DNA from 2 places in the Niameybacter sp. genome. Region 2 is predicted to be linked to the other one. Evidence: a T-box and tRNA genes for the amino acid it is inferred to sense, from the RefSeq annotation. Region 2 holds a T-box; the other holds one or more tRNA genes.

Region 1 (8,416 bases), on a different contig from region 2:
CTAAAAAAGCTTTAGCAGTTGCAGTTTATAACCACTATAAACGTATCAATTCTCCTTCCCACAAAGACGATGATGTTGAAATCCAAAAAAGTAATATTTTACTTTTAGGACCAACAGGTTCAGGTAAAACATTCCTCGCTCAGACACTTGCAAAAATGCTAAACGTACCATTTGCTATTGCTGATGCAACTGCACTTACAGAAGCAGGCTACGTAGGTGAAGATGTGGAAAACATCTTACTCAAAATTATTCAAGCAGCTAATTACGATGTAGAAAAAGCTCAAATGGGTATTATCTATATCGATGAAATTGATAAGATTGCTAGAAAATCAGAGAACCCATCTATTACACGTGATGTAAGTGGTGAAGGTGTACAACAAGCCCTTCTTAAAATTTTAGAAGGTACTGTTGCTTCTGTTCCACCACAAGGTGGCAGAAAACACCCACATCAAGAATTTATCCAAATCGATACTACAAATATCTTATTTATTTGTGGTGGTGCTTTTGATGGCGTCGATAAGATTATCGAAAATCGTATTGGACATAAAACAATGGGATTTGGTGCAAGCATCGTAAGTAAAAAAGAAAAGAGTGTAGGTCAACTTCTTAAATCATTAGAGCCACAAGACCTTCTTAAATTTGGACTTATTCCAGAATTCGTAGGTCGTATTCCTTCTATCGTATCACTTGATAGCTTAGATAAGGAAGCGCTTCAATTAATTTTAAGTAAACCTAAAAATGCTCTTATCAAACAATATCAAAAACTGTTCAACTATGACCATATTGAACTTGATTTCACACAAGATGCATTAGAAGCAGTAGCAAATCTTGCTATTGAACGTCAAACAGGTGCACGTGGATTACGCGCAATCTTGGAAGATGTAATGCGTGAAGTGATGTATGAAGTACCTTCTGTAGCAGAAAATGTAGAGAAGGTTATCATTGGTGCAGAAACAGTTAAAGATAAAGCTGATCCAGAGATTGTTTACAAAGATGCAACGAAAGCGTCTAAGAAAAAACCATTAAAATCTGATGGAGAATCAGCATAAAAAATATGCAAGGCAGCATTGCCTTGCATATTTTTTTTTACCTCCGGCAATAATCTAAAAAACAGATTTGCAAGGAGGATTTTAGAAAATGAATGGAATTTTGATAGGGGTACAGTTCTTTTTTTCCTGTGTTATAGGGTTGTACTTTTTGATGCAACTTAAAAATACAAAGCAAAATAAAACCAATATTTGCAAGGATTCAGAAGAAAAGTATGAGAAGATGCAAAAGCTTAGATATATTCATCTGTCAGAGCCACTTACGGAGAAGCTTCGTCCTAAGGAAGAGCGTGATATTATTGGACAAGAAGAGGGGATACGTGCTCTTAAGACAGCGTTATGCAGCCCTAATCCTCAACATATTTTAATCTATGGAAGTCCGGGTGTAGGGAAGACAGCAGCAGCTCGTATTGCCTTAGAGATGGCTAAACAATGTGAACTTTCACCATTCACATCTAAGAGTAAATTTGTAGAAATTGATGCTACGACTTTGCGTTTTGATGAAAGGAGTGTTGCGGACCCTTTGATGGGCTCTGTTCATGACCCTATTTATCAAGGAGCAGGGGCATATGGACAAGCTGGTGTACCACAACCTAAACCAGGTGCAGTCACTAAAGCTCATGGAGGTGTATTATTTATCGATGAGATTGGAGAGCTACACCCTATTCAGATGAATAAGCTACTCAAAGTACTAGAAGATCGTAAAGTCTACTTAGAAAGTGCTTATTATAGTGCTTATGATGAAAATACGCCAGCCTATGTTCATGATGTTTTCAAAAATGGTCTGCCAGCAGACTTTAGACTTATTGGTGCAACAACTAGATCTAGAGAAGAAATTCCATCTGCCCTTAGGTCTAGATGTGTAGAGATTTTCTTTAAAGACTTAGATGAAGAAGAAATCTTGAAAATTATTGACCGAGTTGTAGAAAAGGAACATTTACCTATTCAAGATGAGGCTAAAGAAATGATTACGCAGTATGCCACTAATGGGCGTGATGCTGTAAGTATTTTGCAAACAGCATATAATAAAATGCTCTATGAGCACACGACAGATATTGAAAAAGGAGATGTTGAGTGGATTGTTAAATCAGGAGGTTACACTAGAGCACTTCACAAAAAGCTGAATACAGGCTATTATATAGGTAAGGTTAACGGCCTAGGTGTAATGGGGCACTCAAGTGGTATGGTTTTAGAAGTAGAATCCATTGCTAAGAAAGTAGGAAGTGGCAAAGGTAGATGTAATATTACAGGTGTTATTGAAGAAGAAGAGTTAAAGATGAATAGTAGTAAGGCAAAGCGCAAGAGTATGGCATACAGTTCACTTGAAAATGTATTAACTTTGCTCAAAGTTCAGTATAATGTAGAGTATGAGGACTACTATATTCATATTAACTTTCCATCAGGCATTCCTGTAGATGGTCCATCAGCAGGGATTACTATGTTCTGTAGCCTATACTCAGCCCTCTTTGAAGAACCTATGCCAGGCAATATTGCTATGACTGGTGAAGTCACTATCAATGGAGAAGTATACCCTGTGGGAGGCGTCAGCGAAAAGATTAGAGCAGCTCAAAAAGCAGGTGCTAAAGCGGTTATTATACCAAAAGCCAATATGCAAGATAATTATCTTAAAGAAGATATAGAAGTTATCCCAGTAGAAAAAGTAGAGGAAGTCATCCAATATCTTTGGGAGATGCCAGTTACCAAAAAAGCAGAAAATATGTTACATGCATAAGATGGACTATTTATTCCAAGAGTCAACCTCATTTACTTCTTAAGTACAATACAATTATTCCGATAAGGGCTGCTACTCACAGCCCCTATTAGAATGTAATTTATATATCCATCATTAAATAGACAGAAAGGAAACTAAAATGACAGAAGAAAGAAAACACTTGCCTTTAATCCCTCTTAAAGGGTTAACTATATTTCCAAATATGATTATTCATTTTGATGTAGGGAGAGAAAAATCTGTAAAAGCTATTGAAGCAGCAATGCTTCAGGATGAGGAACTTTTACTCGTCACACAAAAAGATACTAAACTAGATGAGCCTGGTAGTACTGACTTATACGAAATTGGAACAATTGTAAAAGTTAAACAAATTGTAAAGTTGAAACCACCAGTTATTAAGGTACTCGTAGAAGGTATAAAGCGTGCACGCTTGCTAGAAATTACTTCTAAAGATTATATGGAAGGTTACATAGAAGAAATTCCAGAAGAAGGTGTTGAGCTTACGGTAGAAAATGAAGCACTTATGCGTACAGTAGGCGAACTTTTTGAGACTTATGCTTCTTTAAATACAAAGCTTTCAATGGATATGGTATATAGCATATTAGGATCTAACTCACCTATGGAAGTTATGGACTTAATTATTGCCAATATGCCTTTAGAAGTAGCTAAAAAGCAGGCAATCTTAGCGTGTTTAGATGCCTCAAGCCGTATGTACAAGGTGATTGAGCTCCTTCAAGAAGAAATAGAAGTGCTTAAAATTCAAAAGCAAATTTATAATAAAGTTAAAGATAATATTGATCAGACACAAAAAGAATACTTTTTACGTGAGCAACTGAAAGTGATTCAAGAAGAGCTAGGGGATAAAGATGGCCTTACAGCAGATATTGATAACTATAAGAAAAAGATGGATGCCCATAAGATGCCTCAAGAAGTCAAAAATAAGATAGAAAAAGAAATAAACCGATTGATGAAAGTGCCAAGTAGTTCACCTGAAACAAGCATGTTAAGAAGCTATATTGAAGCTGTTCTGGATTTGCCATGGGAGTTGTCTACACCAGAAATAGAGGATTTGAATGTGGCAGAGGACGTATTAGAACGCGATCATTATGGACTTTCACAAGTAAAAGAGCGTATACTAGACTTCTTGGCTGTAAAGAATTTTTCAAAACAAGCGGAAGCACCTATTTTATGTTTAGTAGGACCTCCTGGGGTAGGAAAGACATCTATTGCTAAATCTATTGCAGAAGCTACAGGAAGAAACTATGTGCGTATTTCTTTGGGTGGTATAAGGGATGAAGCTGAGATTAGAGGGCATAGAAGAACTTATGTAGGGGCCATGCCAGGACGCTTTGCTACAGCACTTACTCAAGCAGGATCTAACAATCCACTTATGCTTTTAGATGAGATTGATAAAATGATGGGAGACTTTAGAGGGGACCCAGCAGCAGCCCTTCTCGAAATTTTAGATAGTGCCCAGAATCATAGCTTTAGAGATCATTACTTAGAAGTACCTGTGGATTTAAGTAAAGTATTGTTTGTAGCAACAGCTAATTCACTTTCTACTATACCACGTCCATTACTGGACCGTATGGAAGTGATAGAAGTGAGCAGTTATACTGCACTTGAAAAACTTCAAATTGCAGAACGCTATTTAATTCCAAAAGAGCTTAAAAAACATGGTCTGAACAAGAAAAGTTTAAAAATCTCTGAAGAAGCGCTTAAATTTGTTGTTGAACATTATACAAGAGAAGCTGGTGTACGTAACTTAGAACGTCAAATTGGTACACTTTGTCGTAAGGCAACACGTGAGATGGCTACAGAAAATAAAAAGTCTGTGACTATGAATCCGAAAAAAGTGCAAAACTATTTAGGAGCACCAAAAGTGACTTATGAAGAAAAAAATAGAAAACCTCAAGTAGGTGTAGTGAGAGGTTTAGCTTGGACAGCAGTAGGTGGGGACACACTGTCTATTGAAGTCAATGTGATGGATGGCAAAGGCAGTTTTGAACTCACGGGAAATATGGGAAATGTGATGAAAGAATCCGCTAGAGCTGCTATGAGTTTTATTCGATCTAAGCGAGAAATATTAGGACTTAAAAAAGATTTTTATCAAGGCATTGATATTCATATTCATATACCAGAAGGAGCAGTACCCAAAGATGGCCCTTCAGCAGGGATAACAATGGCAACAGCTATTATTTCTGCACTGACGCAAAAGGCAGTGCGCAATGATATTGCTATGACAGGAGAAATTACCATTCGTGGACGTGTGCTAGCTATAGGTGGACTAAAAGAAAAGATATTGGCTGCTAAGCGTGCAGGAATTTTTGAAGTCATAGTACCGCAAGAAAATCAAAAAAATATATTAGAAATAGATGCAGATGTGTTAGAAGGCATGAAAGTTATTTATGCTGAAACAATGGACGATGTCCTTTTACATGTCTTTGCATAATATTAGGAGGAACACATGAACGTAACAAAAGCAGAACTTATTATAACAGCAGGGAACAAATCACAGTTTCCGGAGATGAACATGCCAGAAGTAGCTTTTGCAGGTAAATCAAACGTAGGGAAGTCATCACTTCTTAACTGCCTTGTGAACCGTAAGGCATTGGCTAGAACAAGCTCACAACCAGGTAAAACACAAACAATTAACTTCTATGCTGTACAAGATCAAATTCGTTTCGTAGATTTACCAGGGTATGGCTATGCGAAGGTGTCTAAGACATCACGTGAAAAATGGGGTAAATTAATAGAAGATTACCTTTGTAACAGAGAAAATTTGAAAGAAGTTATTCTTCTTATTGATATCCGTCATGAAGTGGGTAAAAATGATAAGATGATGTATGACTGGGTAGCGCATTACTATGAGCGTGTAAATGTTATTGCAACTAAGGCAGATAAATTAAATCGTAGCCAAGTTCAAAAACATATGGCTATGGTCAAAAAAGGATTAGGCCTTCGTCCAACAGATAGAATTATGGCCTTTTCATCTGTGACTAAACAAGGCAAAGATGAGATTTGGAATATGTTAGATGGTGTTATTGTAGATTACAACAATGAACAAGCTGAGATACTTGAACAAGTTGAAGCCGTTGCACAAGCGGAAGAAATGGTATCAGTAGAAGATTAAGAAAAAGGGAGTGAAAGGAATACTTTCACTCCCTTTTATTGGAAAAAAATATTGAAAGAATATTTGAAAAATGTTAAAATGGAAAGAGATAGAGAGGTGCATTCGATGAAAGAAATATCAAAATGCTATTATTTTAAAAATGGTCGTTTAGATTTATCTGTATTAGAAGAAACATCTAGAATGAACAAAGAAAACATAAGTGGAGAAAAAATGCTGGATCAAGAGGATAGTAATATAGATTTTCCTATATTAAGACAAGCTAATATCTATATGGATGAGACTATTGCCAATATATTTGGAGAGATGAGTGACTATTTTAATGAAGAGGAAAAAAGTTGATAAGATGACTTGACTCTAGTGGATATATGTGATAAGATATTCCTTGTCGGAAGGTACTATATAGTACATTAATAAAGTATATGCGTGAGTGGCTCAGGGGTAGAGCATCTCCTTGCCAAGGAGAGGGTCGCGGGTTCGAATCCCGTCTCGCGCTCTTATTTTCGGGGTGTAGCTCAGTTTGGCTAGAGCGCCTGATTTGGGTTCAGGAGGCCGCAGGTTCGAGTCCTGTCACCCCGATGATAATAAAAACGTCTAGACTTTATCTAGGCGTTTTTTTATTTCCCGAATTATAGATAGAATATTAGAAGTAAATTATGATTATGAATAAAGATAAAAACAGCCTCTAGACAAATAACTAGAGGCTGTTTTTATTGAGATATTATTTCTAAAATTTCACTATATAATTTATCAGAGTTATTTTTCCATTTTTCACAAAGGGTAATAGCTTGTTTTTTAGAAGCCACATTAACAGAAAGATTGATAAGTATTGAATCATGTTCTGTAACTTTACAATTTACCATGTATTCATGTGCTTTCGTTGGAATATATTCAGCTGTTACATCTCTTTGAGTCCTAAGCTTTCTCCAATTGCTTGAAATAAAAGTATCAAGTTCTGAACGAATAGAATTTGGAATTCTAGATGCAAAAAACTCTAATGTTTGAAGTCCCTTTTCAGAAATGTCAAAGTAAGAAGCGTTATTTTGTGATGATTTTAAAATAAGGTCTGATACAACAAGTTCGTTGAGAGACTGTTGCATGGAAAAATAATCCGTATAGCCTCTTTCTAAAACGATTTGCGTGATTTGGGAAAGAGTAAGAGGCATTTTAACTTCAGATAAAAGATAGAGCACAGTAAGCTTATTGATCGTAAAATCTTCGTTTGTATTAAACATAGGCTACCTCCTCACGCTTTTTAATATATATTGTATATTAAAGTTACGAAAAATACAATATGTGTTTTATTTGCCACCTTGATAGATGTCATGCTCTTTTAAATATTTATGAATGTGGTTTAGAACGAGCGTCTTACGCACTGTCCATAAAGGTGCTATAAGGTGGGTACGGTCTCCGTCTCCTGTAAGTCGGTGGATGACAAAATGAGGGGGGAGAATTTTAAGCACTTCTCCTACGATTTCTACATATTCATCTTCAGATAAAAGGGAAAAAGGTTCTTTTGTATAGAGCTTACCAAGAGGTGCGTTATCCACAACGTGAAGCATATGCATTTTAACACCTTGTAGTGGAAGTTTTGAGATGTAAGAGGCTGTTGCTAAAATATCTTCACGACTTTCATAAGGGAGTCCAATAATCATATGCGCAACAACTTCGATGCCTAAGTGGTGAAGTTTGTATACCGCTTCTTCAAAACAAGCTAAATCATGTCCACGATTAATAAATTTACTTGTTGTAGGATGAATGGTTTGAAGGCCTAACTCTACCCACAAATGGGTGCGTTGATTAAGTGTAGATAAATACTCAAGGACATCATCTTCTAAACAGTCAGGACGCGTGGCAATGGCGAGCCCGACTACACCTGGAAAACTCAGTGCTTCTTCGTACTGTTTTTGTAGGATATCTAAAGATGCATATGTACTAGAGTAAGCTTGAAAGTAAGGCATATATTTTTTTACATTTGGCCATTTATTGGATAAAAGTTCAATGTTATCTTGCATTTGTTCAGTAATAGATTTGGTAGAAGAACTTGTAAAGTCACCACTTCCACGGCTACTACAAAAGATACATCCACCAGAAGCAACTTTTCCATCTCGGTTAGGGCAAGTGTAGCCTCCATCTAGAGAGAGTTTCATTACTTTTTCTTGGTGGCGTTCCTTAAGGAAATCGTTTAAACTATAAAATCTTGAAGCATTTGACATGAAAAAATCCTTTCTGAGTATAATAAAAAACAAGGCATGGCCTTGTTTTTTATTATACCTTTTATTTAATAACTAGCAAGGCTCGTTTCTTCTTTGTGTAGACGAATTTCTTCACAAGTTGAAAGTAAGGAAGTCCATTGATCATTTGTTGTCATTGTACGTGCAATATTAATGAAATCTTTACGAAGCTTTTGGGTATAATCTTTTTTTATTTCGGCAATTTCATTGTCATCATGAGCTTTAGACATAGCGGTTAAGAAATGAGCTGCACGTTCAGAAGATACAAAAGGAAGAT
Region 2 (8,416 bases):
CTTTTTTCACCTAGGGGGAACAGCTATTTTGTTTGGAAAGGCTACAAGCTTGCAGATGCGACAAGGGATTATTATTAATAGTATTATTCTTGTTGTAGCGATGGTTTTTATCAGATGGCTTATGTTACGTTTAAAAAGACAAGATGAGCTAGTGATTTGGTATATTATCTTTTTTCTTGTAGATGTTAGCTACATTATGTTAGAGCGTTTAAATCATGCAGAAGCGACCAAACAAATTACGTGGTTTATATTAGGTATGTGTGTAGCTATGTTCTTACCTACAATCTGTGGAAAAATGCTACACTCTAAATTTAAGTTACTTTATATGGGACTCACACTAGGGATGATTATGCTCCCGTTCCTGTTTGGAGAGTCCAAGTATGGTGCCATGAACTGGGTAGAGATTGCAGGAATTGGATTTCAACCTTCTGAGTTTGGAAAGGTAACCTTTGTCTTATTTTTAGCAGCACATTTTGATGAGTTTGACTTTAAGCCACATAAGCTTTCTGTCATTTTTCAATCTGTCTTGTTTGTAGGGAGTATCTTAATGATGTTAGTTCTTCAAAGAGATTTAGGAGGCGCCTTACTCTATGGACTTACCTTTTTAATTATGCTATATATCGGTACAACAAGTGCTTTTTTACCTTTAATAGGGATAGCAGGCGGAGGTGTAGCGGCTTGCCTAGCCTACTTATGCTTTGGACATGTAAGAATAAGAGTGGAGGCTTGGCTAGATCCTTGGGCGGATATTTCCAACACAGGTTATCAAGTTGTACAGGGTCTCTTTGCCATTGGTACATGGGGCTGGTTTGGAAGTGGACTTACTCGTGGGATTCCTAACAAAATTCCTATTGTTACGACCGATTATATCTTTGCAGCAGTATGTGAAGAACTTGGGAATATTGTAGGAATAGTAGTCTTACTAGTGATTTTAGGACTTATTTTACAAGGACTTAAAGGTGCACTTATCCAGCTTGGAGACTTTACAAAGTTTGTATGTATTGGATTTGTAGTCATTATTGGTTTGCAAACTTTGATTATAGTAGGTGGGGTGTTGAAGCTTATTCCACTTACAGGGATTACTTTACCTTTTGTAAGCTATGGTGGTACATCCTTATTTGTATGCCTAGCGATGATGGGGATTCTTACTTATTTTGTACGTAAAACGCTCAAGTTTGCAAGAAAGGAGGGGAAAGAGATTGAAGAATAATCGTTATATTTACCGAGTAGCCAGTGTCTTTTTACTCCTCTTTGTAGGTGTTATTGCCTATATGGGTTACTTTACTGTTGTAGAAAGTAAGAAGTTGATTGTTAATCCTTATAATAAACGTTTAGATCACTTAGAAAGTGAAGTAGTACGAGGAGATATTTTAGATACCAACGGGGAGGTACTTGCAACAAGCAAAAATGGCAAGCGCGAATATCCTTATGGGAAAACTTATGCTCATGCCGTGGGCTATGTAGGACATGACAAAGCTGGGGTGGAAGCAAGAGCAAATGTTGAACTGTTGTACCCCAATTACACGCTTAGATCACTTTTTGCTTTTGCTTTTACAGATGAAAAATTTAAAGGGCATGATGTTTATTTGACTTTAGACCATAAGCTTCAACAAGCCAGTAGAGAGGGCCTTGGAGACTACCAGGGTGCTGTAGTAGCTATTGAACCAGGTACCGGAAAAATCAAGGCATTGTACTCCAATCCAGGATTCAATCCCAATACAGTTGGAGAGAACTGGGGAAGTTTAGTAGAAGATACCAATAGCAGTGTACTCCTTAATCGAGCGACTCAAGGTCTGTATCCACCCGGATCAACCTTTAAAATTTTGACAACCATTGCTTACTTAGAACAACTTGGAGAGGGTGCCTTCAACTATGAGTATGATTGTAAAGGCATGATTTCTAAAAATGGTTATGAGATTAAATGTATTAATGGCAAGGCACATGGAGTGGTCAATTTAGAATCGGCTTTTATTAAATCTTGTAATACGTACTTTATCTCCTTAAGTGACCAAGTGTCACCTCAGGCATTAGGAAAAGTTGCTACAGACCTTCTATTTAATCGTGCATTAGGGGCGCAAATTGACTATAAGGCTAGTGTTTTCAAATTAACAGATGAGAGTGATGCCTTCAATAAGCTTGCTACGTATATGGGGCAAGGTGAAACGTTGATGTCTCCGTTACACTTGGCTATGGTAGCTTCGATTATCTACAATGATGGTGTACTCATGTCACCTTATATTGTAGACTATTCCGTGAATACTAAAGGAAAAATAGAACTTAAAAACTTACCTCAATATGAAGGTACTTATTTAGATGAGTCACTTTGTAGAACATTAAAAGATCTAATGATTAAAGTAGTAGAAGAAGGGACAGGCAATCGAGTATATCGAAGTGATATGACTATTGGTGGTAAGACGGGAACTGCTCAAAATGAAACAGGTGGAGATCATTCTTTATTTGTAGGTTTTGCAGAAGATAAGGATGGAGAGAAAGAAAGTATTGTCTTTGCTGTTGTTGTAGAACAAGGTGGGAAAGGTTCAAAAGCTCTTGATGTGACACGTACTTTATTAGAAGCTTATAAAGATGAATAGTCCTTTGGATTTGGTTGAAAAATAAGTTCAAACAAGCTATACTAAAGTTAACTAGAGTATAAAAGAAAGACAGGTGGCTTTATGATTGAAACTGTCAGTTGTGGTGGCGTTGTCGTGCATAAGGGGAAAGTCCTTGCCTTGTATAAAGATATCAAGAGTAAAAGGGAATATAAATATGTAGGCTGGGTGCTTCCTAAAGGGACTGTAGAACACGGCGAAACCAATGAGATGACAGCTATAAGAGAAGTTAAGGAAGAATCAGGGGTAGATGCACAAATTGTAGAGTATATTGGGTCTACCCAATATACTTTTCAAGGGAAAGATGACTTGGTCAATAAAACCGTTCATTGGTATTTAATGCGTGCTGGGAACTTTTATAGCAAACCGCAGCGTGAAGAACACTTTTTAGATAGTGGGTATTACAAATTTCACGAAGCGTATCATCTTATTAGGTTTTCTGATGAAAAGTATATTTTAAAAAAAGGGTATCAAATGTATCTAGAGTTAAGAAAAGAGAATAAATGGGATCGCATACAAATGGATATAAAAAAGAAAAAACCTGAAAAGTAAACTTTTCAGGTTTTTATGCGGATAAAGGGACTCGAACCCTTACGATGTTACCATCGGCAGATTTTGAGTCTGCTGCGTCTGCCATTCCGCCACATCCGCCGGTTGCTTTTTTATCATAGCAGATTCATCTTAAAAGTTCAAGCATAATTTGCCAATTTTTTTGATGAGAACTATGTTTTTTTACAGACATGGGAATAAAGATGTCATCGAGTTGGAAATATGATATGATAATGAGGATAATAATAGGGTCATAAGTTAAGGAAGAAAGGAACTAGTCAATTGGATGAACAAATAGAGAAACACTTGATTTGTAAAGCACAAAATGGAGATATTGCGGCTTTTGAAGCTTTAATCATAGATTATGAAAAACGCATTTATAACATTTGCTTGCGTATGCTAGGGGATGAGCAAGAAGCCTATGATGGGGCTCAAGAAATTTGTGTGAAACTGTGGAAACAACTGCATACGTTTGAGGGGAATTCTAAGTTTAGCACCTGGGTTTATCGTATTAGCACGAACCAATGTCTCGATCTTATTAGAAAAAGAAAGCACCGTTTAGAAGAAGAGGTTTCTCTTTATCAGACATCTAAAGATTCAGAGACTGAGTGGGTTTTAGAAGTGGGTTCTAAAAGAGATGAGATGGGTGAACATGTGGAGCAGATGGTGCTTCAAGATATTATGAAACAGGCTTTAACCGAAGTTAAAGAAGAATATAAACAAATTCTTCTCTTAAGAGATATAGAAGGACTTAGCTATGATGAGATCGCAGAAGCTTTAGAAATGAATAAGGGGACTGTAAAATCTAGGCTTTCAAGAGCCCGACTTGCTATGAAACAGATTTTAACCCAAAATAAGGAACCTTATAAGTCTTTTTTTCGTCAAACGATTAAGAAGGAGGGCAACATATGAAATGTGAAGACTACCAACAATTAATATCCCTTTATTTAGATGATGCCTTATCATATGACGAAAAATTGCAGCTTGAAGTACATCTTAAAGATTGCCCTACATGCCAAGAGACGTTTGAAATGATGCATATGATGATTAAAGGATTAGAAGACCTAGAGGATGTACCACTTCCAGAGGGGTTTCATGCCTCAGTACACAAAGCATTACTTAAAGAACAGTCCCGAGTGGAAATGGAACAATTACAAATCAAAGAACCCTGTGTTCAAGATATAAAAAGAACAGTAGTGAAAGAGAAAAAAAGTAAAAAAAGTGTTTACCGTTGGCTCACTTATGCCTCAGGACTTGCCGCTGCAGTAGTAATAGGATTTGTGCTTGTACCAAGTGGGCAAGACCCACAAATAGGTGCGACTCAAGTATCTCCACTCGCCAGTGCGCCAGAGCAATCTAAATCTAGAGCGCAGGCAGAAAGCTATGCCCTTATGCCTGAAGAAGAGGGAAAGCGTGTAGGTTATGCAGCTACAGCGACTGAGAGAGTGGCTTATGAGGCTACAAGTGAACAATGGAATGTTGTATGCAGTGATGTAACAGCACTTATACAGTTTGTAGAAGACTATTGTGTAAGTAGGCAAGTTGGACTGGAGACATGGGAGCAAGAGGGTGTCATTACCTATGTTCTACAAGGTGTAGATAAAGCTGATTTCAAAACGCAATTAGTATTACAGATAGATAGTGAAAATGACCTTGTGGTAAGCAAAGGTGATGATGAAGTTATGCTACATCTTATTATTGCACCAAAAGAATAGGTTCAGATACTTGACACGTGCAAGGCTTTTTGTTACATTATAGTCATAAATGCATATTTATGTTTGCGATGAGAAAGAGGAGTAGTAAAAGCGAAACGTTTAAGCGAGACTGGGAGGGTGGAAGCCAGTTACGGTATCATTTTATGAAGGCGCTTTGGAGCAAACCATGAAAGTGGGATAACTCGTTATCCAATTAGGGTGGAACCGCGGAAGTAACCTTTCGTCCCTTGCTTAGGCAAGAGACGAAAGGTTTTTTTATTTATTTAACAAACAAGGAGGTAATGAGATGCAAGAAAAATCAATGCAACAAGTCGTTGCTGTAGCAAAATCTAGAGGATTTGTATATCCAGGTTCAGAAATTTATGGAGGACTTGCGAATACTTGGGATTACGGCCCATTGGGTGTAGAACTTAAAAACAACGTTAAAAAAGCTTGGTGGAAAAAATTCATTCAAGAAAGTCCCTACAACGTAGGTGTGGACTGTGCAATTTTAATGAACCCACAAGTATGGGTAGCTTCAGGACATGTAGGTGGATTTAGTGACCCTCTTATGGACTGTAAAGCTTGTAAAGAACGCTTCCGCTCAGATAAAATTATTGAAGATTTCATGCATGAAAAAGGTGAAGATCTTGTAGTAGATGGTTGGTCAAACGAACAAATGCAACAATTTATTTCAGACAACCAAATTCCATGTCCAACATGTGGAGCTCATGACTACACAGATATTCGTCAATTCAACTTAATGTTCAAAACTTTCCAAGGTGTAACTGAAGACTCTAAAAATACTGTTTACTTAAGACCAGAAACAGCGCAAGGGATCTTTGTTAACTTTAAAAATGTACAACGTACAAGTAGAAAGAAAGTACCATTCGGTATTGGACAAATTGGTAAATCATTTAGAAATGAAATTACCCCAGGTAACTTCATCTTCAGAACGCGTGAATTTGAACAAATGGAACTTGAATTCTTCTGTAAACCAGGTACAGAGCTTGAATGGTTTGACTACTGGAAAAATTACTGTAAGGATTGGATTCTTAATTTAGGTGTAAAACCAGAAAACATGCGTATGCGTGACCACTCTGAAGAAGAACTTTCACACTACAGCAACGGAACTTCAGATATCGAGTTCTTATTCCCATTTGGTTGGGGTGAACTTTGGGGTATTGCATCTCGTACAGATTATGACCTTAAACAACATAGTACACATTCTGGTGAAGAAATGCTTTACTTTGATCAAACAACAAATGAAAGATACATTCCATACTGTATTGAACCATCACTTGGAGCTGATCGTGTAACTTTGGCATTCCTTTGTGAAGCATATGACGAAGAAGCACTTGAAGATGGCGATACACGTACTGTATTTAGATTCCATCCAGCACTTGCACCAGTAAAAGCGGCTGTTTTACCACTTTCTAAAAAATTATCAGAAGAAGCAACAGCTGTATATCATACACTTCTTAAACACTTCAACGTAGAATACGATGAAAGTGGTTCAATTGGTAAACGTTATAGAAGACAAGATGAAATTGGTACACCATTCTGTATTACTTTCGATTTTGATTCTAAAGATGATCATATGGTAACTGTAAGAGATCGTGATACTATGGCCCAAGAACGTGTAGCAATTAGCGAGCTTGTTAACTATATTGAAAGCAAAATGGAATTCTAATAGGATTTTATATAATAAACAAACACCCCGGAATGATACATTTCGGGGTGTTTGTTTATTATTTTTATTATTATATATAAACTATGAAAGTAAAAAGATATAGTTTATATATAATAATGTTTAAAAAATAAATTAATAAGAGAAAAAATCGTCACAATTAGATAAAAAAATATTTTATTTTTGTGTATAAATTATTAAAATAACAAAATTGATTAGAAAATAATAAAATACTATTTTAAAATTAATAATTTATGATATAATGATAACGAAACGAGAAAAATTAGTTATTTACTATTCGTCGCAAAAATAGTGCTAACAATTCTTAAAGAAAATCTAGGAGGGTACATACATGAGCCAAAAATGGGTATATATGTTTAAAGAAGGAAATGGGAAAGATAAAAACCTTCTCGGAGGTAAAGGTGCAAACCTTGCTGAAATGACACAATTAGGGTTACCAATTCCTCAAGGATTCACAGTGACAACAGAAGCTTGTACAGAGTACTACAATAATGATCAAAGTTTATCAGATGCAATCCAAGATCAAATCAAATCAGCTTTAGTGGAACTTGAAGAAATTTCAGGCAAAAAATTTGGTGACAATGAAAACCCACTTTTAGTATCTGTACGTTCAGGTGCTAGAGTATCAATGCCAGGTATGATGGATACAGTACTTAACTTAGGCCTTAATGATGAAGCTGTAGCTGGTCTTGCAAACAAAACACAAAATGAAAGGTTTGCATATGACTCATATCGTCGTTTTATCCAAATGTTCTCAGACGTTGTAATGGAAATTCCAAAACCACGTTTTGAAAAAATTATTGATGAAATGAAAGAAGTAAAAGGCGTTACATTAGATACAGACCTCGATGCTAGTGACTTAAAAGAAATGGTTATACGTTATAAAGCGTTATACAAAGAAGTGAAGGGAGTAGATTTTCCACAAGAACCACAAGACCAATTGATGGAATCTATTAAAGCAGTATTCCGTTCATGGATGAACCCACGTGCAATTGTGTACAGAAGAATGAACGATTATCCATCTAACTGGGGTACAGCAGTAAATGTACAAATGATGGTATTCGGGAACATGGGTGAAACATCTGGTACAGGTGTTGCCTTCACAAGAAATCCGTCTACTGGTGAAAATTTAATTTACGGTGAATACTTAATCAATGCTCAAGGTGAAGACGTAGTTGCTGGTATTAGAACACCAAACCACATTTCACAACTTGAACAAGATATGCCAGCTGTTTATGAAGAGTTTATGGCTATTTCAAATAAACTTGAAAACCACTTCCATGACATGCAAGATATGGAGTTCACTGTAGAAGATGGTAAGCTTTACTTCTTACAAACACGTAATGGTAAAAGAACAGCTGCAGCTGCTTTAAGAATTGCGGTAGACTTAGTAGAAGAGGGACAAATTACAGAAGAAACAGCGGTGCTTCGTGTAGAACCAAAACAACTTGATCAATTACTTCACCCAATGTTTGATGCTAAAGCACTTAAAGAAGCCAAAGTAATTGGCAAAGCATTACCAGCATCTCCAGGTGCTGCAGCTGGTAAAGTATACTTCACAGCTGATGATGCGAAAGTAGCTGGTGCAAGAGGAGAACGCGTCATTCTTGTTCGTCTTGAAACATCACCAGAAGATATTGAAGGTATGGCAGCAGCAAAAGGAATCTTAACTGTACGTGGTGGGATGACATCACATGCAGCAGTAGTTGCTCGTGGTATGGGGACATGCTGTGTATCTGGTTGTGGTGAAATCAAAATTGATGAAGAAGCTAAAACATTCTCACTTGGTGGGATGACATTTGGTGAAGGGGATTACATCTCACTTGATGGTTCAACAGGTAACATCTATGGTG

The links. The T-box of region 2 lies ahead of RRY75_RS09710 (glycine--tRNA ligase). A T-box ahead of a tRNA ligase gene usually reads a tRNA of that ligase, here a tRNA-Gly.
Region 1: it has a tRNA-Gly gene. The T-box ahead of RRY75_RS09710 (glycine--tRNA ligase) is inferred to sense a tRNA for this amino acid. The anticodon was not compared.

What each region holds. Positions count from the first base shown of each region.
Region 1 covers NZ_JAVVQU010000052.1:6,438-14,853, forward strand. Annotated here, with positions in the region: gene clpX (ATP-dependent Clp protease ATP-binding subunit ClpX) at 1-1,049, shown strand, start outside; gene lonB (ATP-dependent protease LonB) at 1,138-2,778, shown strand; gene lon (endopeptidase La) at 2,918-5,227, shown strand; gene yihA (ribosome biogenesis GTP-binding protein YihA/YsxC) at 5,243-5,908, shown strand; gene RRY75_RS12160 (hypothetical protein) at 6,014-6,247, shown strand; tRNA gene RRY75_RS12165 (tRNA-Gly) at 6,330-6,401, shown strand; tRNA gene RRY75_RS12170 (tRNA-Pro) at 6,410-6,484, shown strand; gene RRY75_RS12175 (DUF4364 family protein) at 6,616-7,140, opposite strand; gene RRY75_RS12180 (TIGR01212 family radical SAM protein) at 7,207-8,121, opposite strand; gene RRY75_RS12185 (hypothetical protein) at 8,187-8,416, opposite strand, start outside.
Region 2 covers NZ_JAVVQU010000032.1:10,090-18,505, reverse strand. Annotated here, with positions in the region: gene RRY75_RS09740 (FtsW/RodA/SpoVE family cell cycle protein) at 1-1,210, shown strand, start outside; gene RRY75_RS09735 (penicillin-binding transpeptidase domain-containing protein) at 1,200-2,591, shown strand; gene RRY75_RS09730 (NUDIX hydrolase) at 2,673-3,161, shown strand; tRNA gene RRY75_RS09725 (tRNA-Leu) at 3,178-3,260, opposite strand; gene RRY75_RS09720 (RNA polymerase sigma factor) at 3,441-4,070, shown strand; gene RRY75_RS09715 (anti-sigma factor family protein) at 4,067-4,873, shown strand; T-box leader at 4,933-5,104, shown strand; gene RRY75_RS09710 (glycine--tRNA ligase) at 5,160-6,545, shown strand; gene ppdK (pyruvate, phosphate dikinase) at 6,895-8,416, shown strand, end outside.